DNA from 2 places in the Acetobacter sp. AAB5 genome. Region 2 is predicted to be linked to the other one. Evidence: riboswitches for the same ligand, from Rfam matches in the RefSeq annotation. Region 2 holds a riboswitch; the other holds the start of a gene.
The links. Region 2 has a riboswitch for cobalamin ahead of ACP7IZ_RS09315 (DUF1636 family protein). Riboswitches for the same ligand answer to the same signal wherever they lie in the genome.
Positions count from the first base shown of each region.

Region 1: linked by a shared signal. The riboswitch ahead of ACP7IZ_RS02300 (TonB-dependent receptor plug domain-containing protein) and the one ahead of ACP7IZ_RS09315 (DUF1636 family protein) in region 2 are both predicted to bind cobalamin.

Region 1 is NZ_JBNIEW010000002.1:25,554-37,120, reverse strand. It holds gene ACP7IZ_RS02330 (N-acetylmuramic acid 6-phosphate etherase) at 1-200, shown strand, start outside; gene ACP7IZ_RS02325 (N-acetylglucosamine kinase) at 200-1,186, shown strand; gene ACP7IZ_RS02320 (beta-N-acetylhexosaminidase) at 1,183-3,432, shown strand; gene ACP7IZ_RS02315 (ABC transporter ATP-binding protein) at 3,510-4,271, opposite strand; gene ACP7IZ_RS02310 (FecCD family ABC transporter permease) at 4,265-5,278, opposite strand; gene ACP7IZ_RS02305 (ABC transporter substrate-binding protein) at 5,275-6,186, opposite strand; gene ACP7IZ_RS02300 (TonB-dependent receptor plug domain-containing protein) at 6,186-8,360, opposite strand; cobalamin riboswitch at 8,497-8,731, opposite strand; gene ACP7IZ_RS02295 (Na+/H+ antiporter) at 8,786-10,498, opposite strand; gene ACP7IZ_RS02290 (LysR family transcriptional regulator) at 10,564-11,487, opposite strand.
Region 2 is NZ_JBNIEW010000008.1:93,003-104,569, forward strand. It holds gene ACP7IZ_RS09270 (metal ABC transporter solute-binding protein, Zn/Mn family) at 1-107, shown strand, start outside; gene ACP7IZ_RS09275 (metal ABC transporter ATP-binding protein) at 107-913, shown strand; gene ACP7IZ_RS09280 (metal ABC transporter permease) at 913-1,707, shown strand; gene ACP7IZ_RS09285 (hypothetical protein) at 1,727-1,876, opposite strand; gene ACP7IZ_RS09290 (flavin reductase) at 1,917-2,420, opposite strand; gene ACP7IZ_RS09295 (enoyl-CoA hydratase/isomerase family protein) at 2,486-3,505, shown strand; gene ACP7IZ_RS09300 (acetate uptake transporter) at 3,562-4,185, opposite strand; gene ACP7IZ_RS09305 (FUSC family protein) at 4,323-6,578, opposite strand; gene ACP7IZ_RS09310 (MarR family winged helix-turn-helix transcriptional regulator) at 6,568-7,086, opposite strand; cobalamin riboswitch at 7,241-7,474, shown strand; gene ACP7IZ_RS09315 (DUF1636 family protein) at 7,655-8,083, shown strand; gene cobW (cobalamin biosynthesis protein CobW) at 8,080-9,132, shown strand; gene cobN (cobaltochelatase subunit CobN) at 9,152-11,567, shown strand, end outside.

The DNA of each region.
Region 1 (11,567 bases), on a different contig from region 2:
TGCGCCATCTTACGGGCTGCACACAAGCGCAGGCAGAAGATGCCCTGCAACACGCTCACGGCAGTATCAAGCTGGCCGTGCTGCTGCGCCACGGGTTGGATGTTCTGCAGGCCCGGCAGCTTTTAACGTTGTGTGGCGGGCATTTGCGCAAGGCTCTGGCGCGTATTGCGGCAAAAACCCCCGCAGAGGCCTCAGCCTAATGGCCGCCCACCCCACCATTCTGGCGCTGGATGGCGGCGGCACCCATACGCGTGCGGTGGTAATAGCACCAGATGCCACCGTACTGGCGCAGGCTACTGGCCCCGGTTGCAACCCGTTTGATAGGCCAGAATGGGCCGAAAACCTGCGCCACCTTCTGGCACAAATGCCACGCACCACTTTGCAATCTGCCGTGCTGGGCATGGCAGGGTATGATACCGCACGCCCTTCCTCCGCCCAGCAGGAACAGGTAGCCCGCGCAGCCCTTGGCCCCGATGTGCGGCTATGGTTAGAAAATGATGTGGAAACCGCACACCGCGCTGCCTTTGCGGGCCAAGCAGGGGTGTTTGTGTTGGCGGGCACTGGGTCTGTCGCCATGGCGGTGGGGGCAAACGGGCAAACAGCCCGCGCTGGTGGCTGGGGCTGGCTTTTGGGGGATGAAGGCGGCGGTTACTGGATAGGCCGCAAAGCGCTTGGCTATGCCACGCGGTATCTGGATGATCCTTCCGTGCCTTTTGCCGCTTTTGCGCAAGCGTTGCTTCTTAGCCTGAACCTGCCCACCACAGGCCCCACCGCACCAGACGCCCTGCGAGAATGGCTGCGCACCCGCACGCACCCGCGTTCCGCCGTGGGTGATGTAGCCGCAACCGTACACACATTGGCCCAGAATGAAGAAACATACGCCATAGCCCTACTGCGTGCCGCTGGCGGACATCTGGCAGAACTGGCCCACACAACAGCCAAACAGGTAAGCAACCTGCCGCCTTCTCCTCTGCCTTTGGCGTGGAGCTACGGCGGCAGCGTGATGCACAACCCCGTTGTGCTGCAAACCGTCACATCCCTGTTGGGCACAAAACCGCACCCCGCTACGCTGCCCCCTATTGGTGGTGCGGTATTAAAAGCAGCAGAACTGGCCGGATGGCATAGTGATGCCACATGGATCTGCCAACTTGCCCGCAATCTCACGCACGGAAAGGCGATTGCATGATAAAGGGGTTTTCCATCCGCACTGGCTTACGTGTTCTGGCCGCCGGGTGCGCCGTAGGTGTGCTGGCAGGTTTTGGCGCAAACCTTGCCCCTGCCAGAGCAGATACCGCGCAGCCCGCGGCGTTTAACGCACCGCAGCCACCGGTTATCATGCCTGCACCCAGTACGCTGCAAACGGATGGATCTGCTTTTGCCTTGCCTGCCCAATGGCAGGTTATCTGGCAAAGCCCCCCTACCCCGCTTTTAACCCGCGCCATGCAACGTTTTGCAAACCGCATGAGTGGAGTGGCCGGGCAAGAGGTTTCTGTAGAAAATGCAAAAAAGGGAAAAGACCAAAACACTTTTCCCATCCACATTCAGTATGCGCGTGAGGCCAGTTTTCCCGCCCCCACCATGCGGGAGGATTATACGCTGGATGTGGGGCCAGATGGCATAACCCTAACGGCGCAAGGCCCTGCTGGTGTGCTGCATGGTTTGGCCAGCATTGTGCAGCTTGTACGGCGTGAGGCCACAGGCCCGGTTATGGCGCAGGCGCATATTCAGGATAGCCCACGCTTTGCATGGCGCGGGCTGATGCTGGATGTAAGCCGCCACTTTATGTCCATCCCCACCGTTGAGCGGCAGCTTGATGCCATGGAAATGGTAAAACTGAACGTGCTGCACCTGCATCTTTCAGATGGTGCGGCATTTCGGGTAGAAAGCAGGCATTACCCGCGCCTGCAAAAAATCAGCAGCCACGGGCAGTATTACACGCAGGCCGAAATCCGTAATCTGGTGCAATATGCAGCAGAAAGAGGCATTCGCATTGTGCCGGAATTTGATACGCCGGGCCACAGCTTTGCCATGCTGCTGGCCTACCCGCAATACGCCTCTGTCCTACCCATGAACACAACAGACCGTGCCGAGATCAACCGCGCGGCGCTAGACCCCACAAACCCCGCCACCTACAGTTTTGTGCGTGGGCTGTATGCTGAAATGTCCGCCCTGTTTCCAGATCCCGTATTCCATATTGGTGGGGATGAGGTGGTGGCCAAACAGTGGACACTTACACCCCGCATTGCACGCTACATGCAGGTGCATCATTTTGCCACACCGGCTGATTTGCAAGCCAGTTTTACAAACCGCGTAGCGCAAATGCTCAAAGCCGATGGTAAAACCGTTATGGGGTGGGATGAGGTTCTGGCAGCCAATGTGCCGCCCCACACCATTATAGAAAGCTGGCGCGGCCCAGCCAACACAGCAAAAGCCGCAGAAGCAGGCCTGCCCGTAGTGGTATCCGGCCCGTATTATCTGGATAGGCTGCTGCCTGCCTCCGCCTATTATGAGACAGACCCGCTAGACACCCGCAAAGATGCCGCAGAGGCACAGGCCGCAGCCCAAACCACTGGCCCCGGCGGCACCATTGCCACCCCCACAGACACCAAACCCGAAGCCCCCGTACCCCCGTTAACAAAGCAGCAAAAAACCCTGATACTGGGGGCCGAAGGCGCATTGTGGACAGAAGTGGTGGATGAAGACATGCTGGATGCCCGCCTATGGCCCCGCATGGCCGCCGTGGCGGAGCGGTTTTGGTCCACCCCGCAAAACTGCGTGCCTCAAACCCTGTATGGCAGGCTGGCGATTACTCAGGATAAGCTGGACCTTATGGGCTTGAAAAGCCGCGAAGATGCCGATGCCCTGCTAGACCGCCTTGCAGCGGGTGAAACACAAGCCCCGCGTGTGCTGCTAAGTGCTGTTTCCCCCATACGCAATTACGCCCATAACCACGAATTTTTACAAATCCGCCACAAGCAAACTGCCACGGAACAGGATTTAAATACCCCATCAGACATTGCCAGCCCAGACAGCTTTGAGGCTGAAAGGTTCAATGCCGAGGCTGCTGCCTTTGTAAACGGCAAGGTGGAACTCAAGCCGGAGCTGGAACGGCAACTCACCATCTGGGCGGATAATGATGCCGCGTTTCATCAGGTTGCAGCCCGCCATGCCGCGCTTACGCCCGCACTGGCGGCATCTACCCGGCTGGCTGCCCTTGCCCGTGCAGGGCTGGCGGCACTGGGTACAGAGCGCACACCCGGATGGCGTGAACAGGCGCGGGAAACACTGGATGCAGCGCGTAAGGACATTGCAGCTTCATCCTCCATCCATGTTGTCACCAACACGCCCCAACCTGCGGGGGATTTAATCCAGCGTATTGTACCGGGTGTGGAAGCATTGGTAACGCGTGAAGGCGGATTAACCCTGCCCTAAGAACGCATTTTTGCAAACGCGCCACCGCAGCATATTTCTGTATGGCTGCACGGACACGTGTAAAAATGCTACTCTGCTTACTCTGGCTGTGTCGTGCATAAATCCCACGGCACAACGGCGTTTTCTACCCGCCGCGTGGTAACACCGTAAGTTTGGCGCACCATCTCATCTGTCAGGCAGGTGGGGGGAATGGTATGGCGAATATGGCCTTGCTGCATGAGCACCAAGGTTTTGCAAAAACGCGTGGCCAGCAACAAATCATGCAGCACCACCACAACGCACGTGCCCTGTGCCGCCAGTTTGCAAAACACCTGCATAACCGCCAAGGCATGGGCGGGGTCCAACGCAGCTACGGGTTCATCTGCCAGCAAAATGGGGGCCTGCACCGCTAAAGCACGCGCCAGCATGAGCCGTGCACGCTCTCCACCAGAAAGTTGGCTGGCTGGACGATCCGCCAACCCCATTAACCCCACTTCCGCCAAAGCCTGCGCCACTGCCGGATGATGCAAGGCCTGAGCGGGAGATTCCCCATAGGGCAAGCGCCCCAGTGATGCCACCTCCCGCACCGGCATGGGCGGAAACGGCGGCACATCCTGCGGCATATACGCCATAAGCCGCGCACGCTGGGCCAATGTAAGCTGCTGCAAAGGCGCGCCATCACACACCACATGCCCCTGCGTGGCGGGTAACAAGCCCGCCATAATGCGCAACAGCGTGCTTTTGCCAGCACCATTAGGGCCTATGAGCGCTGTTACGCTGCCAGCCTTAAACCGCGCATTGGCGGCTTGGAGAAGCTGCGCGCCCTCTATGCTGAAACCAACATTCTGCACATTTAACATGACAGCATGTTCCGTTTTCTAAACAAGATAACACGGTGGAAGAACACAGGCGCCCCCACCAAGGCCGTTACCACACCCAACTGTAATTCTGTGCGCCCGGCCATAAGCCGCACTGCCAGATCTGCCGCCAGCAAAAGCACAGCCCCGCCCAAAAATGCTGGCACCATAAGCCGAGATGGCCGATGCCCCGCCAAAGGCCGCAACACATGCGGCACCACCAGCCCCACAAACCCGATAGCGCCAGAAACCGCAACGCAAGAGCCCACAGCCAATGCAGTGCCCACAACCACGCGCATTTGCACGCCCCCAACACCACCAAGCCGAAAACCAAGGCTTTGTGCCACGTCCTCCCCCATTGTTAGGGCATCCAAGGCGCGGCCACAGCCCATAAGCAGGGCACACCCCACCACCACGCCGGGCAAGGCCAGCAGCACATCATTAAGGGTGCGATCTGTTAAAGACCCCATAAGCCAGTGCATGATTTCAAACGTGGCATAGGGGCTGGGCACCAAGTTCAACACCAGTGCGGTAAGGGCTGCGGTAAAACTGCTCACTGCCGCACCAGCCAACAACAACACCAACGCGCCACCACGCCCCACCAGCGCCACAAGCAACATGGCCGTAACCAGCGCACCGGCCAAACCACCCAAAGGCAGCAAAGCCGAGGCTATTTGAAAAAGCCCTGTATAGAACACGCAAACAGCCCCAAGGGCTGCCCCACCAGAAACACCTAAAAGCCCCGGATCAGCCAGCGGGTTGCGCAAATAGCCTTGCAGCACCGCACCACTCAGCCCCAACGTGCCGCCAACCATAAGGGCCAGCAACATACGCGGCAGGCGCAACTGCCCCATAATAACTGCACCTATGGAATGCGCACCAGCCCACCAATCTGCCAAGGCGGCTGGCACGTTAATGCTGCTTTCCCCCCACCACAAAGAGGCCACAGCCATAACGGCCACCAGCACCACCAACAGCGTGTTCAGCACAACGGGGCGCAAGGGCTTCATGGTTGGGTTTCCTTTACCGTAGGCTGCGTAATGGGTGGGTTTTGAAAATTCTTTGCGCCATCATCCACAATGGCATCCCGCGCGTGACGTAATGAGGCAACGGCATCCAGCGTTTGTGGCAGCCCACACAGCCAAAGGCGCGCTGGCACATCCACAACATGTGGCGGCGCAAACATGGCCAGCATAACCGGGTTGGCCAGCATGGCCTGTGCAAGAGAATGACCGGGGCCGGAGGGATCGCGCACCAGTAAATCTGGATGATAAGCCAACAGCACTTCCAGCGGCACGCGCCCGCCCAAAGGTGGCGTGCCTGCCGTGGTGGCAAAGTTACGCAAACCGGCATGAGCCAGCACATCATCGGGCAAACTATGGGCATGCACCACAAAGCCATTGGCCTCATACACCACGGCTATGGGGTCTGATAGCTGGCGGGGGGTGGCAAGTTCCGCCAACCGGGCTTGAAATGCCGCCACAAGCTGCCGCCCGCGTTCGGGGTGCCCCACCGCATTGGCAACTTGCATGATCTGGTCTGGAATATCCGCCAAGGAGGATGCGGGCGGAAGCGTAAGCACTTTGGCCCCTACCTCCTTTGCGGCCCGCACGGCCAAGCGGGCTGTAAAGCGGCCTGCCAGCACCACATCTGGTTTGGCGGCCAGCACTGTTTCCGCCGTGGATTGCAACACCGGCACGCCCTGCGCCTGCTGGCACAACACAGATTCCGTGCAATCCCGCGCCAAAGTTGAAAGGCCTATAATATCCTTGTGGTCTGCCAACATAAGGGCAAGCTGATCTGTGCATAGGTTAAGCGATGCCACACGCTCTGCCCGTGCCGCCCCAGGCGCAGGCACCGCAAGGGCTGCACCCAGTACACACATACCCACCCGGCGGAGGATTACGGAAAGCTGCATCAGTAATTCAGCGTAAAGCCGCCATAACCTGCGCGGCCGGGCTGAAGGTAGCCTATGGGGCTTTCATACTGGCGGTTCAGCAAGTTATCTGCCCGCGCAAACACCGTTACATAGCGGTTGATTTTATAACTGGCCGCCAGATCTATGGTGAAATATCCGTGGTCTTTACCGCATGTGCTGCAATACTGGTACGTATCGGAAATAACCGGCATATCACGCGCGCCGCTGACATACAGAATATTGCCCGAAAGCGAGAGCCCATCCACCGGCTGCCATGTGGTGTTGAAATTGAACTTGTGCTGCGGGCGGCGTTGGAGTTCTTGCCCGGTAGAGGCATCTCGCGCGTGGGTCCATGTATAGTTCAGGTTGAAATCCAGCGTATCCAGCGCTTTCCAATCCAGATACGCTTCCACGCCATACATGCGGGCACGGGCGACGTTATTGTAGGAATAGGTGGAGTAATAATTTTCGTAAGAACTTACGGACTGAATAAGGTTGCGCACGTGGTTTTCATACCATGTGGCCCCAAAATGCAGTTTGTCATGCGCCAAGGTTTGTTCCACGCCCACATCATACCCTATCAGGCGCTCGGCCCGCAGGTTGGGGTTTCCCTTTTCCGCATAGCTGGTGGAAATCTGGTTGGCAAAAAGCTGATACAATGAAGGGCCATGAAAACCACTGCCTGCACTGGCCTTGATAACCGTGCCGCTGTGCGGAATATGAATGGCCGGAGCCACGCGCCACGTTACATAATTGCCGTAGCGGGAATTGGCATCATACCGGATATTGGCCGCACCATATAAAATCTTGTTCCAGTTACCCTGATACTGCCCATACCCTGCCGTAGTATCCATGCCTGCACTGGTGCTGAACGGCGTGGAAGATGGCGCGCTATTTCCTTGGCTGGAATTAAACGTATCATGAAAATGCTCTGCCCCCACAAGCAGAGATCCGTATTTATCCAGATTAACGGTGCCGTGCCAGTCTATCTTGATACGGCTGGTGCGGTAATATGTGGGATCATACTGCAAGGCATCGCCTTCAAGGGTTGTGCCGGTTTCTGTCCAGCTTCTGCGGCCTGTCATATACCCCAGACCAATAACCTGATCGAACCTGCCCCCAAATGAGGACAAATGCGCAGTGCCCCGCACAATGGCCTGATTTTGCGTGGTATGTTCACGCTCGCTGCTCACATCACCGTAATATCCCAAGCGGCTGTAATATTCATCTTCCATATTATAGCTGCTGTACGTGTGCAGATTGCTCTGGATCAGCCGGGCCGTTAGCCCCAGATCAAAATTATGCGTCACATCATAGCCAAGGCGAATATTGGCGGAACGGTTATCGTTTCTATCCCCCCGGTGGCGCTGTTCCTTATCTGCGCCAAAATAGCGCCCGATATAGCGCGGGATTTCATGAAAGCCATCCTGCCGGTAATGAGAAAGCTCCACATTGTAATGGAACTTTCCCTTACTGCCGCGCGCGCCCATAACCTGATTAAACGTGCCGTAAGATCCACCTTCCACCCGCACAAAGGGGGTGAACCTGCCCTGCCCCTGTGCTGTGGTTATATCAATCACCCCGGCCATGGCATCCGCCCCGTACAGGCCACTTTGCGGCCCGCGCAAAATTTCTATGCGGCCCATGCCATCGGTTACAAACTGCGCGGCATCAAACGCGCCAGAGGTGGAGCTGCCATCGTTAATATCCATGCCATCCAGCCGCACTTTTACCTCGTTGGCATTGTTGCCACGCATGAAAATAGAGGTGGTGCCCCCAAAACCGCCCGAACGCACCACATTCAGCCCCGGTTGGCGGGCCAGAATATCTGTTAACGTGCGGCGCTGCTGGGTGAGGATCTGCTTTTCTGTCACGATCGTCATGGCCGTGCCAATTTCATCCGCCCGCATGGGCCGCCGTGCGGCGCTAACCGTAATGTAATCCGGGTAAGCCTGCGTGCTGCGTGCTTGCACAGCTTGCGTGCCCTCCGCCCCAGCCGAAACAGGCGCATTTTGTGGTGCCGGAACGGTGGCAACGGGTGTTACTGCCGCCTTGGTGGCCACAGTATTTTTGCCCGTTGATGTGGCAGGGGTTGGGGCATCTGCCGCCCTAACGGCAGTGGTTTCTACCAGCAGCAAAGATGAGCCGGTAAGCAAAAGGGTTTTAAGGCGCATGGGTTTAGGCAATCTCGCGGTTTAACAGCGTTGCCACGAGACTTGGCCCGGCTTTTTCCACCACAGGGGCACAAACCACCCCATAGGCTGACCGCTAGCCCAGCCTGCCAGCACACCCCGGCTGACATGCCCCGTCTGCAACTGTGTGCTGATGGCAGGTCTCCTGGCTTGCGGTTTTTTCGGTTGTGGCACCCCTTCCCGGAAAGGTTTGTTCCAGTGGGCCAGCGCGTAAGGCGCTGTGCGTGCACATCCATGCCGCTTACAGTTGCGGGGACAGCCCGGGAATATCGCAAAACCATTGCAGGCAATGGCGCGGGCACCCGGTTCCCTTTTCATTCCCCTGAGGGGAAACCATCATGCGGTGTGGTTTACAGGCTGGGGGTGGCTTGTCAACAAAAGCACGCTACACGTTTGGCAGGCTGGCTTTAGGCCTCCCGCGGGAGGCGCTGAGACTGCGAGCGGATTACCTGCTCCTCATAATCCAGTTCCTGCTGGAGCTTCCATTCTGTTTGGTCATTGATCTCTCTGCGCGATGTCATATCCCGCATGGCCTGCCGTTCTGCCCGCAGCAATTGCAGGCGCAGGGCCAGATCCATACGCGCATGGCGCAATGCCCGGTTACGATCCAGCGGCGTAATGCGCGGCGTTTCATCCTCCTCTTCCAACCGGCTGTGATACAGTTGGTATAGGCGGTCTATTACCTCCTGCCGCAGGGCTTCATCTGCGGCACTTTGCCCCTCCGGTTTGGCCAGTGCGGTGCCCTTTGGGTTGGGCGCAGGCGGCTGCGTGCGCGCTTTTGTAAGCACTGCAAGGGCTGCGCGTATCAGCTTTTGGCGGGCCATATTTTCTTCCTGCGCATTCTTATCCACCGTTTCGTGCGGCAAAAAACGCAGGCACAGAGGAATGAACACACTGGCTGCCAGCAGGGAAAGCACAATTACACCTGTAGCCGCCACCACCACGGCATCGCGCATGGGAAAGGCATCTGTGCCATCTGTTCCTTCTGGCAGGGAGAGCACAGCCGCCAGCGTAACGGCCCCGCGCACTCCGGCAAATGTCAGCAACAAGCTGCCTGCAAAGCCCGTGGGTTCAAACGGCAGGCTGCCAATACGCGCCACCACCCAACGGCCAAAAACGGATGTCCATACGCCTGCAAACCGCATGGCCAGCATAATGGCGTATATTTGCACCACAAACAGGCCAACCTGCCACAAAGCCACATCGTATTTATGGCCCAACGCCACGCCGTGTTGCAGCAATTCTGGCAACTGCAAGCCCAGAAACAAAAAGATAAGCGCGTTAAAAACGTAGCTGACAATGTTCCATACGGTTGTGGCCTGCAGGCGGGTAAAGGTGGCGGTATCCTCTATCATGCCGGAAAGTTTAAGCACCATGCAGCCTGCCACGGCGGCCAGAATGCCCGAACATTCCACCGCTTCCGCCGCTGCGTACATTAAAAACGGCAAGAGCAGCACAAAGATGATTTGGGATTGCGGATCATCATACCCACGGCGCACCAGCACGCGGTTAAGCTTAACAGCCAGCCACGCCACCGCAGCGCCCACCAGCAAGCCGCCCAGCGCCACCATTAAAAACGTGCCAAAAGCCTGCCTGTAAGAAAACTCCCCCGTAAGGGCATCGGCCATGGCAAAGCGAAAGCACACAAGGCCGGAGGCATCGTTAAACAGGGCCTCACCAGATAAAATCTGCAACAGCCGATTGGGAACTTTGCGCCCTTCAATAAGGCTGGAAACAGCTACCGTATCTGTGGGGGAAAGCGCTGCCGCCAGCGTAAAACAGATGGGCAAGCCCAGTTCTGGCACAATCCAATGAATAGCATAGCCACATACCAGCGTGCTGATAACCACAAGCCCAAAGGCCAAAAACAGAATGGGGCCGCGCAGTTCTGAAAACTCACGCAATGGCATGCGGAATGAATCTGCAAACAGCAAAGGCGGCAGAAATACAAACATGAACATATCTGGCTGCAAGCTGACATGCATGCCCGCCAACGCCGCAAACACACCCAGAATGATAAGAATAACCGGCTGCGGCACCTTTTGTTTAAACAGGGCAACAAGCAGGCTGCTAACGGCCGCCAGCAAAAGCAGCAGCAGAATGTTTTCTACGGTTAACATGGCTTGCGCTCTTTGGGCGTGTTTAGGCGTTTATGCAACGGGCATTATGCACATACACGCCACCTTTACGGAGCAGCGGCAACAGGGCGTAAAACCTGCTGGCGCACCAGTTCTTCCAGCCATGCGGCAAACACCTGCACCCGCATGGAAAGATGCCGCCGGTGTGGGTAAAGCAACGCCATGGGCAAAGGGGCCGCACACCATTTGGGCAGCACTTTTACCAACTGGCCGGTATGCAGGTAAGAGCGCACATCATACGCGGGTATCTGAATCATCCCCAACCCAGCCAGCGCACAGGCTATAAGGGCCTCTGCACTGTTTACTGTCACACGGCCCGGCATATCCAGCGTGTGGGTTTGGCCGTTTTCTTCCCACTCCCATTGTTCCACGCGGCCATTCTGGGGAGAGGCATAATTTACGGCCTCGTGCCCATGCAGCAGGTCTGCCGGGCATTGGGGCGCACCATGCTGATGCAGATATGCCGGGCTGGCCACGTTTATCAGCTTTAACTCCCCCATACGGCGGGCAATCAGGCCGGAATCCTGCAAAGGGCCCACGCGCAGCACGCAATCCAACCCTTCTTCCACCAGATTAACGGCCCTGTCCGTTACCCCCAGCTCCACCGAAAGGCCGGGATATGTTGCCAGAAAATCGGGCAATGCCGGGGCCACTATCAGCCGCCCAATGCGGCCGGGCATGTTAACGCGTAATACGCCTTGCACGGCACTTTCGTTCTGGCGGAACAGGTTTTCTGCTTCCTCCACATCCGCCACAAGGCGCAGGCAGTGTTCGTAAAACGCGGCGCCATCTGGTGTGGGGGCAACGGAGCGGGTTGTGCGCGTTAACAAACGTGCACCCACGCGGCTTTCAAGCTGTTGCACGGCGGCAGACACACTAGAGCGCGGCATGCCCAAGGTTTCTGCCGCGTGGGTAAAACTGGCGGCCTCCACCACACGGGCAAAAATACGAAAAAGGTCTATTCTATCCATACACGTTAGCCTTGTGGCGGTTGCCTTATTGTTCGGTAAATCTGGCAAGTGTTGTCAGAACATACAGCTTTATCCGGCTA
Region 2 (11,567 bases):
TGCCTATTCTGCCGCTAGCGGAAATTATGCCGCAGGATACGCATTGGCAGATATGGATCAGTTCAACTCTTACGCAAATTGCGCATTTGCTTGGTGTCACGCCGTAATGTCATCTTCTGCTGTGCAAGTGGCTGGCGTAACTCTGTTACGCCAGAAAAAAACAGTGCTGGATAATATCAGTTTTACAATTCCTGCGGGCAGTTTTGTGGCTGTTTTGGGTGGAAATGGGGCTGGAAAGACAACCCTGTTTAGAACTCTTCTGGGGTTGGAAAAACTTTCGGCTGGCCAAATATGGATAGAAGGCCAGCCGGTGCAAAAGGGCCGTATGCCTATAGGGTATATGCCTCAGGTGCGCGCTATGGTGGCTGCACAACTTAGCGGCTGGAGCACAGTTGCCGCCGCGCAGCAGGGCTGGAAATGGGGCCTGCCATTTTACGGCAAACAGGCTAGAGCAGATATTGATGCAGCTTTGGCCGCAGTAGATGCGCAGGATCTGGCGCGGCGACCGGTAGGCTCTCTTTCCGGGGGAGAAAGGCAGCGGCTTATGTTGGCGCAAGCGCTGCTGGATGATCCACATATCTTGTTGCTTGATGAGCCTTTGGCCAGCCTAGACCCAGCTCGTATGCGTGAAACAGCAGAACGTATTCATACACTGGCACGAGATAGGAATATGACGGTGCTCATGTCTACCCATGATATTAACCCTCTTATGGGGTTGATGGACCATGTTCTTTACATGGCGCATGGCAAGGCAGTGCTGGGGCGCGTGGAAGATGTGATGACAACCCAAACACTCAGTGCACTTTACGGCGCACCGGTTGAGGTGATTAAGGCGGGAAACAGATTATTTGTTGTGGCAGAAGGTGGTGGGGCGTCACTCCAGTCCTGTATGTGCGTGGGGCATAGTGCTTGATGCTTGAGTATGAATTTATGCGCACCGCTTTTCTGGCGGCGTTTTTGGCGGCGCTGGTGTGTGGGCCTGTGGGGTGGTTTCTTGTTTTGCGTGGGCAAAGCTTTGCCAGTCATGCGCTTTCGCACGTAGGATTTGCCGGAGCCGCCGCTGCCCTTCTGTTAGGTCAGCCCGCTTTGCTTGGGCTTGGGCTGGGTGCTGTTGGCGGTGGTGTTGCCATAGGGTTGGTAGGAGACAGGCTGGTAGGCCGAGACGTAACAATCGGGTTAGTGCTTTCTGTAGCCATGGGCTTTGGGGCGCTGTGCCTGCATTTTCTCACCCACTCTGCCAGTTCAGCCACAGCACTGCTTTTTGGCGATATTCTGGGTATCGGGTCTTCTATGTTAGGCTGGCTGGGTGTTCTTTCCGTAGTTTGTTTGATAGCGCTGGCATTTGTGGCAAGGCCGCTTCTTTTTGCATCACTTCAGCCAGAGCAGGCAGAGGCGCGGGGTGTGAATATGCGCCTGCTTGATATTCTTTTTCTCATGATTGTTGCCGTAGCTACAGCGCAATGTGCCCAGATCACAGGTGTCTTGCTGGTATTTACGCTTATGATTGCGCCTGCCGCAGCAAGTTTGCGTATGGGTTTTTCACCCTTATTGGGAATGGGCGTTGCAACGTTACTTGCGTTGCTGGAAGCTTGGTTGGGTTTGGTGTTGGCTTGGTACACCAATTGCCCCACAGCATTTTGGATTGCAGCGTTAGGTGGCGGTGTATTTATAACCGCCAGTCTGTTTTGCCGCTTGCGGGGTAGCTAAAAAATCTGGCTAATCCTTGTTATTGCGGCAAGGACCAATCCAGCCAAGACCATAAAGCTACGACTGCTAGCAGCACAACATGCATGATAATCAGGGCTTTAACAGTAATAAACGGGATATAGTCATCATCCCCTTTTACTGGATAATCATCATGATAATCCTGTGACATGTTTCAACACCTTGATTGTATGCCTAAAGCCCTTAGGGCTTTAGGGCTTTAGGGCTGGGGTATGGGGCAGAGCGTGATACATTCTATTAAAATAAACAAGCCCATGTGCGGTTGCATGGGTGCGTAACGCTTGCACAATACCAAACATTACGCTGTGTGTGCCAACTTCTACAATCTGGCTGATCTTGCAGTCAAACGAGGCCACAGCTTCTTCCAGTACAGGTGCGCCTGTTGCCAAGGCGCTCCAATGCCCAGTGGCAAACCGCTCTTGCATGGAGTTGGGGCTGGCAAAAAGGTTGGAAAGATGCTGCTGGGTAGATGCCAGCACATTTACGCATAATGCGCTACCTTCATGAAAAGCCTGTCTGGCACGGCTTCCACGGTTCAGGCAGACCAACAGCGTAGGTGGGGTATCTGTTACGGAACACACTGCGGAGGCCGTAAAACCAACGGGGTTTTCCAGCGTTCCTGTTGTAACAATGTTCACAGCTGCGCCAAGTCGGGCCATGGCATCGCGGTAGGCGCTGGTCTCCGGAGCCAACATCTGCTCTCCTTAAATCAATCAAAGATGGTCCGTGCGTGTTTGTGCACGAAATAAAGAGGAAAGCAATGACAGAGCAAACTCTTTCCGTCGTATCTGGCGTAACAATGCAGCAGGAAGGGCATCTGGGGCGTATTATTTTAGACCGCCCCAAACGGTTGAATGCCGTTGATATCAGTATGGCCAACGGCATAAAAGCCGCTTTGGAAATGTGGCGGCATGATCCTTCCGTCCATACCATTCTGCTGGAAAGCAGCAGCCCGCGTGCCTTTTGCGCAGGGGGAGACCTACGCGCCATTTATGATCGTCTTAAAGCCCAAGGGGCATTGGCGGCATATGAACTGATGAAGCGCGTATATGATGTGATGCTGTTATTGGCAGATTACAAAAAACCCATTGTTTCCTTTTTAGATGGCGTAGCTATGGGGGGCGGTATCGGCTTAGGTGGCCATGTGCGGTATCGGGTGGTTACGGAAGCATCTGTGCTGGCTATGCCGGAAACGGCTATTGGTTTGGCCCCCGATGCCGGAGGAAGCTGGTTGTTAGCCCGTGCGCCTGGTTTTTCTGGTTTACGGCGTGCTGTTACCGGTGGGCGTATGAACGGAGCAGAGGCCATAGCCATGGGGTTTGCAGATGTTCTGGTTTCATCGGACTCTCTTACAGATTTAAGAGAAACGTTGAGCGTTGAAAGTGCAGAGCATGTATTCAGCCGCCTTCATTCCCAGCCTGAAAGTCTGGACGTGCAAAATCTGGATTCCTGTTATGATGCGCCAGATATCTTGCAGGTTATTGAAAAATTGAAAGCGGAAGGATCAGAAGAGGCGCAAGAGGATCTTGAAGCTTTATCACGAGCCTGTCCGTTTTCTGTGCAGGTAGCATGGTATGGATGGCACCAGGCACGTGCTGCTTCCTCGTTACATGCAGCTTTTGTGCTGGAGGAAAATATGGTGCGCCATATGGTGGCCCGGCCTGATTTTGTAGAGGGGATTCGGGCACGTTTGATTGATAAAGATAACCAGCCTGCGTGGATGCCGCCAACTTTGGCGGAAGTGAATAAGCAGGAAGCTCAAAATTGCTTTGAGAAGTAATGCAAACATGTCGCCCCGGAGCATTTTGTGCTGCGGGGCAGGATGTTTTTGGGTGTTTAGGCGGCTGCGGTTCGGAAAGCGATGGAAGCCGGTGCAGGTTTGCCAATCGGCAGTACTGCATATCCAAAGGCTTCCTCCAGAATTTCTGCCGCAGCGAGATAGATGGCGGAAAAACCGCAGAACAGTCCTTCATATCCAGCAAACTGTGTAACAACTGGCATAGCCAGCATATCACCCGTGGCAAGGAGAGCGAAGAGAACTGTCAGGCTTAGAAAAATAACCTGATGCGCCCGTGAGGCACGCAGCGTGGCAATAAACATGATAAATGTGAACAATCCCCACGCAAGTAGGTAACTTCCTACAAGGTTAGGGCTGCTGGCATCCACAATGCCAGTATGAGGTAGGCCAATAAGCGCCACGAACGAAAGCCAGAAAGCACCGTAGGCGCTAAAAGCTGTCATGCCGAAGGTATTGCCATTACCATATTCCAGCATTCCCGCCAGAATTTGGGCAACACCCCCAAATGTTAGCCCCATGGCCAGAATGGCAGAACCCATGGGTACCAGATCTGCATTATGTAAATTGAGAAGAACGGTTGTTAACCCAAAGCCCATTAAGCCTAATGGGGCTGGGTTGGCTCTTCGGTATGTCACCGGAGGCGAGGTGTCGGAATATGCCATGCCAGATACTTCTTGTTATGAGTGATGACTTAAGCATTAAGCAACTGGCAGGACAGAAGTTCTCTATAAATAAGAAAATTCAGATAAAATTAAATTCATCATCATGGCTTTTATTTTAGGAAACTTTTTTCTTTATTTTATCCCACAGAAGCAGACTCCATAAGTGTAGAAACAGAGGCATTTGCCCCCACCTCATCCACAGAGCGATGGATGGGGCCGTATTTGTCATAAAACCCTGGAATGGCGCGGATAATGCCCGCTGCCTGCATGAGGCAGGAGATGGTTCTATCCCGCATAAGGGAGGCGCCATCCTGATCTGTGGCGGTGGTATGGAGAATTGCCGCAGCCTGTTCCAGAGCATCTGCCGTAGCCAGTGGGGTATGCCGCAATAGGGCAAAGGCTTTTAATGCATTTTCAAGAGCAGCGTGGGCCTGCGCATTAAGCTTGGTATGTTCTGCATTCCAGCGCAGGCGTAAAATGAGCCGACCTAGAGAAAGCGTTGCAAAGGCCGCATCTGTATATCCCTGCCGGTCTATTCCGAAAGGAATAAAGGAAAGACGCATCATCAGCCGTGTGATTTTTTGAAGTTGGAGGCCTTCCCATGCAATCCATTGCACGGGCTTGTTACTGTGGGAAAGAGCGAGTTGTTGCAGGCTGCGTGTAAGGGAAGAAACCAGCCGAGCAGCATCCAACCGATGGTCTGGCGGCAGAATAACCCGGAAAACCAACACCAGAAGTATGCAGGCTGCCACCATGGTTATCCAGTTATTGGTGAGCGCCAGATCATTATAAACAATAGGGTTGTTAATAGAGAGCAGCATGGTGAAAAACACTGCATATCCAAATGCACCAATGCTGTAGCGCGGGTGAAATTGCAACCATACACCGGGCAGTAGAAACAGGCAGAGAGTGAGCCATAAAAGCGGGTAGCCATCTATACGGGGCAGAAACAGGGAATGGCATAAAAACCCCATAGGCACAGCCAACATGGTGCCTGTTGCCATCATGGGGCTTGCTTTACCGGCGGAGGGAGCTGTTGAAAGCAGGCTTGATGCGGCGACTACATACAAAATCAGCATAGGGCCTGCGCTCCAGTGGAACACATACCACAGCATGCCAGCCAGAAGTGCAATGAACATGCCGCGCACACCATTGCGCAAGGCAACAGGCCATTCCAGATATTGGCGTGTATGGGAAGATTCACGATCGCGGCGCAGGCTTGTAAGATCGTATAGGGCCAGATCTATCTGTACCAGAATATCACGGGTATTATCCAATGTGGCCAGTAAACTGGGTGCCGGATTGTTGCGTGAAAGTTGTTCCAGATTTTTTAGGCATTCATGCAGGCAGGCAGAAACCGGGGCTGGGTTTTCCAGCCAGCCGGGTTGTTCTGTAAGGTGCAGAATCTGCTCTAATGTTTCAGCAACATACTGATGCACAGGGCGTGATTGCACATCTACCAAAGAGAGATTGAGCCAATAAGGGTGATAGCTGACAATAAGCCCGGTTAAACGGTTAAGTGCCAAACGCAGGTTGGAAATACGGGCCTGCATATCGGGGTCATCTGCTGCGGCAAATTCTATGGCTGGTGTTAATCCTGCCATACCTGCCAGAAGGCGGCTGCGACTATCATAAAGAGGTTGCGGCAGGCTACGGAATGCTGTGCCTGTGGTTGTGGTATCTGTTATTTCGGAAGGATTGTTTTCTTTTTCCGTATCTTCTGCTGGGTGAGAGGAAATACCTTCCTGTGCGTGAAAGTTTTTTGCGTGGAGAATGGTATCACGAAAGGCGTTGCCCAGTTTTTCCATTACGGCACTGGGTTTGCGGGGGCTAGTTACCATAAATACACAAGCCGTTACCACCACGCCGGTTACTACGGCAGAAAGTCGCCCCATTGCAGAAAGAAAAATATTGTCTGGGTCTGCAAAAGCAGGTGCAGCAATAATAACAATTGTATAACCGGTTAGCACAGCGGCATAGGCGCGAAAAAAGCGCAGGAACGTGGCGACCATGCAGGCTATTCCTACAAAAACAGAAAGAGCCGCAAAATACAGAACAGGGGACTGCACAAATACAGCCATAATGCCAATGCTGATAACGGCACCAATAACTGTGCCGATAACACGCCATACACTTTTGGAAACCATAGCCCCTACAGTTGGATTTGCCACAATAAGAACAGTTGTGGCTGCACTGAGGGGAGAGTGAAGCTGGAACATGAACGCCAGAAAAACGGCAATGCCAATGCATAAAAAGACGCGGGCAGAATAGCCTGCGGTAGCCTTAAAGGCATTCCACTGCACTTCATCAGAAAAAAAGGCTGGTAAGCAGCGGGAGAATACAGCGTTAAAGGAAGATAGTGTGTGACTGCTTTGCTCGGATCTAGCGTTCATGATGCGTTTCCAGCATGCAGGAAAGATCATGAATTAAGCTACGCACTTGGTCTTTCGTGAGGTTCTGGCGAACATTCTGTTCAAGCTGTGCAGAAATGGTGTGAAACAGTGCACATCTTTCTTGCCCCGCCGGTGTGAGTACAAGCTTTTTGGCGCGCCGGTCCTGCATATCTTGTTGGCGTGTGATCAGCTTTTGTTTTTCCAGCAAATCCAGAATACGCACCAGTGCAGAACAATCCACGTTCATGGCGGCTGCAAGATCACTTTGCGTGGCTCCGTCGGGCATCATCATCAAATAAGCCATCGGGCGCATGCTGGCTAATGTCATGCCATGCGGGCGCAAGGCCCTGTCCAGTTGCGTACGCCAGACTGTGGCTAACCGCATAATACGGAAGGTAAGTGCCATGTCTGAAAAACGCGTTTCATCCAGTGTGGGCAGAACGCGTGGAGAAGTCATGGAATCCTCATTAGTTAGCCAAAGAATATTTGACATATAAAGTATATTCATACGAATATAACATAGCTGTTTTGCGCGTCAATAATGGAAATAAAGCGACAAAGCACAGGAACATTAGCGTGAAGCCTCAATCCTGTTTCGGATGGCAGGCCTTAAAGTTGTGAGGTCATAAAACTGCGGGTTGAAAGCAAAGGCCGCTTATGCGCATTGTGCACCGGCTAATGGTGTCCTTTACGGGATGAAAAGGGAAGAACGGTGCAAGGCCGTCGCTGCCCCCGCAACTGTAAGTTACCTATAGTGTTCCGTAAGGGCTTTCGGGCCTCAACCACTGGTCTGCATGCAGGCTGGGAAGGTAGGGAGCGCTGTTTTATGTTCTGGCCTTTAGGCTGGAGTATATGTGGGTACAAGCCAGGAAACCTGCCATTGGTGCCAGTATGCGTAAGCATGTTGGTGGGCCTTAGTTATTAAGTTCTGGCGTTGCTGCTGGCGGGGTGCCCGGCAGGCATAGATGTACCATAGGGTATATTTCCTCTGCTTATCTCTGAGGCAGGGGCGCCGGGTGTCTGCACCCCATCAAGCAGCTGTTCTTTGAGGATGGCGGTTATTTCAGGGATACAGCATGGCCGAAGCCCCCGATTCTTCTCAAAAATCACCTCAGAACCGTCCTGTTTTGCATGTGTGTGTCACGTGTCGGCGTGGTGGGCCTGCTATGGATCAACCGCCGGGTGCCCAGCTGTATGCACGTTTACAGGCTTTGGTGCAGGAAGCAGAAGCTACTGGGCAGGAAGCTCCGGTTCTGCTGCGTCAGGTTCAGTGTTTGGCAGCCTGCGATCGCGGATGTACTGCAGCCATTGCTATGCCAGAGCGTTGGACATGGTTATTAGGGCATCTGGGTGCAGAAAAAGCAGAAGATCTGCTGGCTTATGCCCAACTCTATGCAAAGTCCGCGCGGGGAACAGTCATGCCTTCGCGCCGTCCGGCATCTCTTTCCAATATGGTGTTGGGGCGTGTTCCCGCACAACTTTATGATGAACAGGAGCCTTCATGACAATCGCATCTCGCGTGCCTGTAACCATTATCACTGGTTTTTTAGGGGCAGGTAAAACAACCCTTTTGCGTAATCTGCTTCAGCGTGCAGCAGGGCACCGTATTGCCGTGGTGGTGAACGAATTTGGTTCTCTTGGCATTGATGGAGAAATCCTGCGCGGATGCGGAGTGGAAGGCTGCAAGGAAGATGACATTGTAGAGCTGACCAACGGTTGCCTATGCTGCACGGTAGCAGATGATTTTCTGCCAACCATGGAAGCTCTGCTAGATCGGGCTGACCCACCGGAACATGTGGTTATTGAAACATCTGGTTTGGCACTGCCTAAACCATTGCTCAAGGCTTTTGGTTGGCCAACGGTGCGTAACCGCATGACAGTTGATGGCGTGATAACGGTAGTAGATGCACCAGCAGTGGCAGCAGGCCGTTTTGCAGATGATCCTGAAGCTATTGCCCAGCAGCGTGCGGCAGATCCTTCCTTGGATCATGACAACCCATTGGCAGAAGTTTTTGAAGATCAGATTAACGCCGCAGATCTTGTGGTGTTGAACAAGACAGATCTGCTGGATGCAGATGCGCTGACACATGTTGAAGATGAAATCCGCCGCACGGCACCGCGTCCAGTTCAGATTGTACGTGCCACAGAAGGCAAGGTAGACCCAGCCATATTGCTTGGGATTGGGGCAGCGGCAGAAGCAGACTTAGCTGCGCGACCTTCTCATCATGATGCAGAGGATGGCGAACACGAACATGATGACTTTGAAAGTTTTGTGGTGCGCGTGCCCGAGCAGCAGAGCGTCGAGCAGTTTTTAACGCTCTTGCAGGATACGGCGCGCCGTTATGATGTGCTGCGCATGAAAGGTTTTGCAGCGGTAGCAGGCAAGGCCATGCGTTTGGCTGTGCAGGGTGTGGGGGCTCGTTTCCGGCACGAATTTGATCGTCCTCTTTCCGTTAACGAAAAACGAGAAGGCCGCATTGTTGTGATCGGGCAAAAGGGGCTGGATGCTGCATCCATAGCCAAGGCTCTTGGCGGCACCTTGGTAACGGCCTGATTAAGGACGGAGTAGGCTTATGCATCTTTTGGTGCGGGAAAACCGGACGCTCGATGAACAGGAAATGGCAGAGGATCTCAATCTTCCCTCTGCTGATCTTGTTGTACTTTCTTTTACAGAAAGTGATCTTCTGGCCCTGCGCCATGCAGAAGCCTTGCTACGTGCTCAAACTGAAGAAGGCATAGTGCTTCCCACCTTGCAGGTCACAAGCCTGGCAAGATTACGCCACCCTATGTCGATCGATTTGTACATTGAAACTACATTGCAAAAAGCGCGCTGCGTTGTGGTGCGGCTGTTGGGTGGTTTGGATTACTGGCGTTATGGGGCAGAAGAACTGGCAGCATGGAGCCGTGAAACAGGCGTGCCGCTGGCTTTGTTACCCGGTGATACGTCACAAAGTTCTGTTTCTGATGTGTTGGAACAGGCAGTACATACCGGAGATGATGGACGGCTGGCAGAACTTTCCACTATTTCTGCAGAATATTATGCGCGGTTAAACGGTTTTTTCCAACAAGGAGGGCCGGATAACATCTGCGCAGCATTGGAAGTTATGTCTGCACTGGCAGGGATGCAGGAAGATAAAGGAACACACCCTAAAGCATTGCCTGCATGGGGCGTATATCGTTCTTATCCTTCTACCGGCATGCCAGTTCAGGTGCAGATAAAAGCAGTAATACTTCTTTATCGCGCGCATTTGCTGGTAGGAGATGTGGCAGGGCCGGAATGTTTGGCAGAAGAACTGGCGCAACGTGGCTGTGCTGTAGATATTGTGTATGTTACATCTTTAAAAGATCCTAACGTTTCTGATGATGTAAGCTATTATCTACAACGTGTGAAACCTGATGTTGTTCTGGATGCAACGTGTTTTTCTGCACGAAGCCAGAATGGTTTTTCACCATTGGATGTAGCCGATGCGCCTATTTTGCAGCTTCTGCAGCCGGGGTGCACACAGGCTTTGTGGCAAGAAAGCCCACGAGGTCTGGCGCGGGCGGATATGGCCATGCAAGTGGTATTGCCAGAACTGGACGGCACAATTGCAACATTTCCAATTTCTTTCAGAAAAGATGCACAGCCCGGACAGCCTGCATTTAGAGAACCTTATAAACCGGGTATAAAGTTGGTGGCAGGCCGTGCAATTGCATGGGCTAAATTGCGGAAAATTGCGCAATCAGACAAAAAAATATCTATTATTCTGTCTGACTACCCAGGTGCAGGGCTCGAAAAATCTGGGGCCCATATAGCGCATGCTGTGGGGTTAGATGGTTTTGCATCTACATCTTCCATTCTCACGCTCTTGCATAAGGCAGGTTATCATACAGGAGCAGAAAATGTTCCTGATGCAAAGGCTCTTGCCGCAGCACTTGTTGGTGGCAGTTCAAAGCCTGTGCTTGATACAAAACTGTATCGTCAGTTTCTGGCGGATTTAGATCCGGATTTTGTAAAATCTGTTTTTGCCGCATGGGGTGACCCCGAACACGACGCCAATGTAAAAGATGGCGTGTTTTGTCAGCGTTACATCCAGTTGGGCAATATTTCTCTGGCAGTGCAGCCAGATAGAGGGGCAGTAGCGGACCGTAAAGCGCTGTATCATGATCCAGACACACCTCCATGCCATGCATACGTTGCATTTTATTTGTGGTTGCAACATGTGAAAAAACTGGATGCCATGGTGCATTTGGGCACGCATGGCACGCTGGAATGGTTGCCCGGTAAGGCTGTGGCGCTGTCTCCATCCTGTGGGCCAGTTGTGCTGACAGGTGATGTGCCGGTTATTTATCCGTTTATTGTCAATAATCCGGGTGAGGCCGCAGCTGCGCGTCGGCGTTTGGGTGCTGTTATTATCGGCCATATGACGCCTCCTGTCATGCAGGCAGAACTTTCAGTAGATGCGCAGGAACTCGAACGTCTGATTGATGAATACGCTGAAGCGGACGGTCTGGACCCCCGCCGAGGCGCTTTGCTACGCGCTGATATTTTAGAAAAAGCTGTGCGTACGGGTGTGTTGGCTGAAAGCGGCGTGCGCCCCGGAGAAATGGATGAGGCAGAAGCACTTGCGCGGCTTGATGCCTATTTGTGTGATGTAAAAGATCTGCAAATTCGTGATGGTTTGCATGTTTTTGGAAAACCCGCCGCACACTCCAAAAAACTGGTGCAGATTATTGCACAGGCATGTGGGCGGCAGGCGGATACTGCTTTTACGTCTGAAGTGGCGCATAAAATCATGCAAAGCGGGCAAGCAGAGGCACAGGCCCTGCTTGCTGCATTAGATGGACGTTTTGTAGCACCCGGCCCAGCCGGTGCGCCAACCCGTGGGCGGGTGGATGTGCTGCCTACAGGGCGCAATCTGTTTACGGTGGACCCTCGTGCATTGCCTACACCTTCTGCCATGGTGTTGGCCGAGAAAATGGAAAAGCTTTTGCTGACAAGGCATTTGC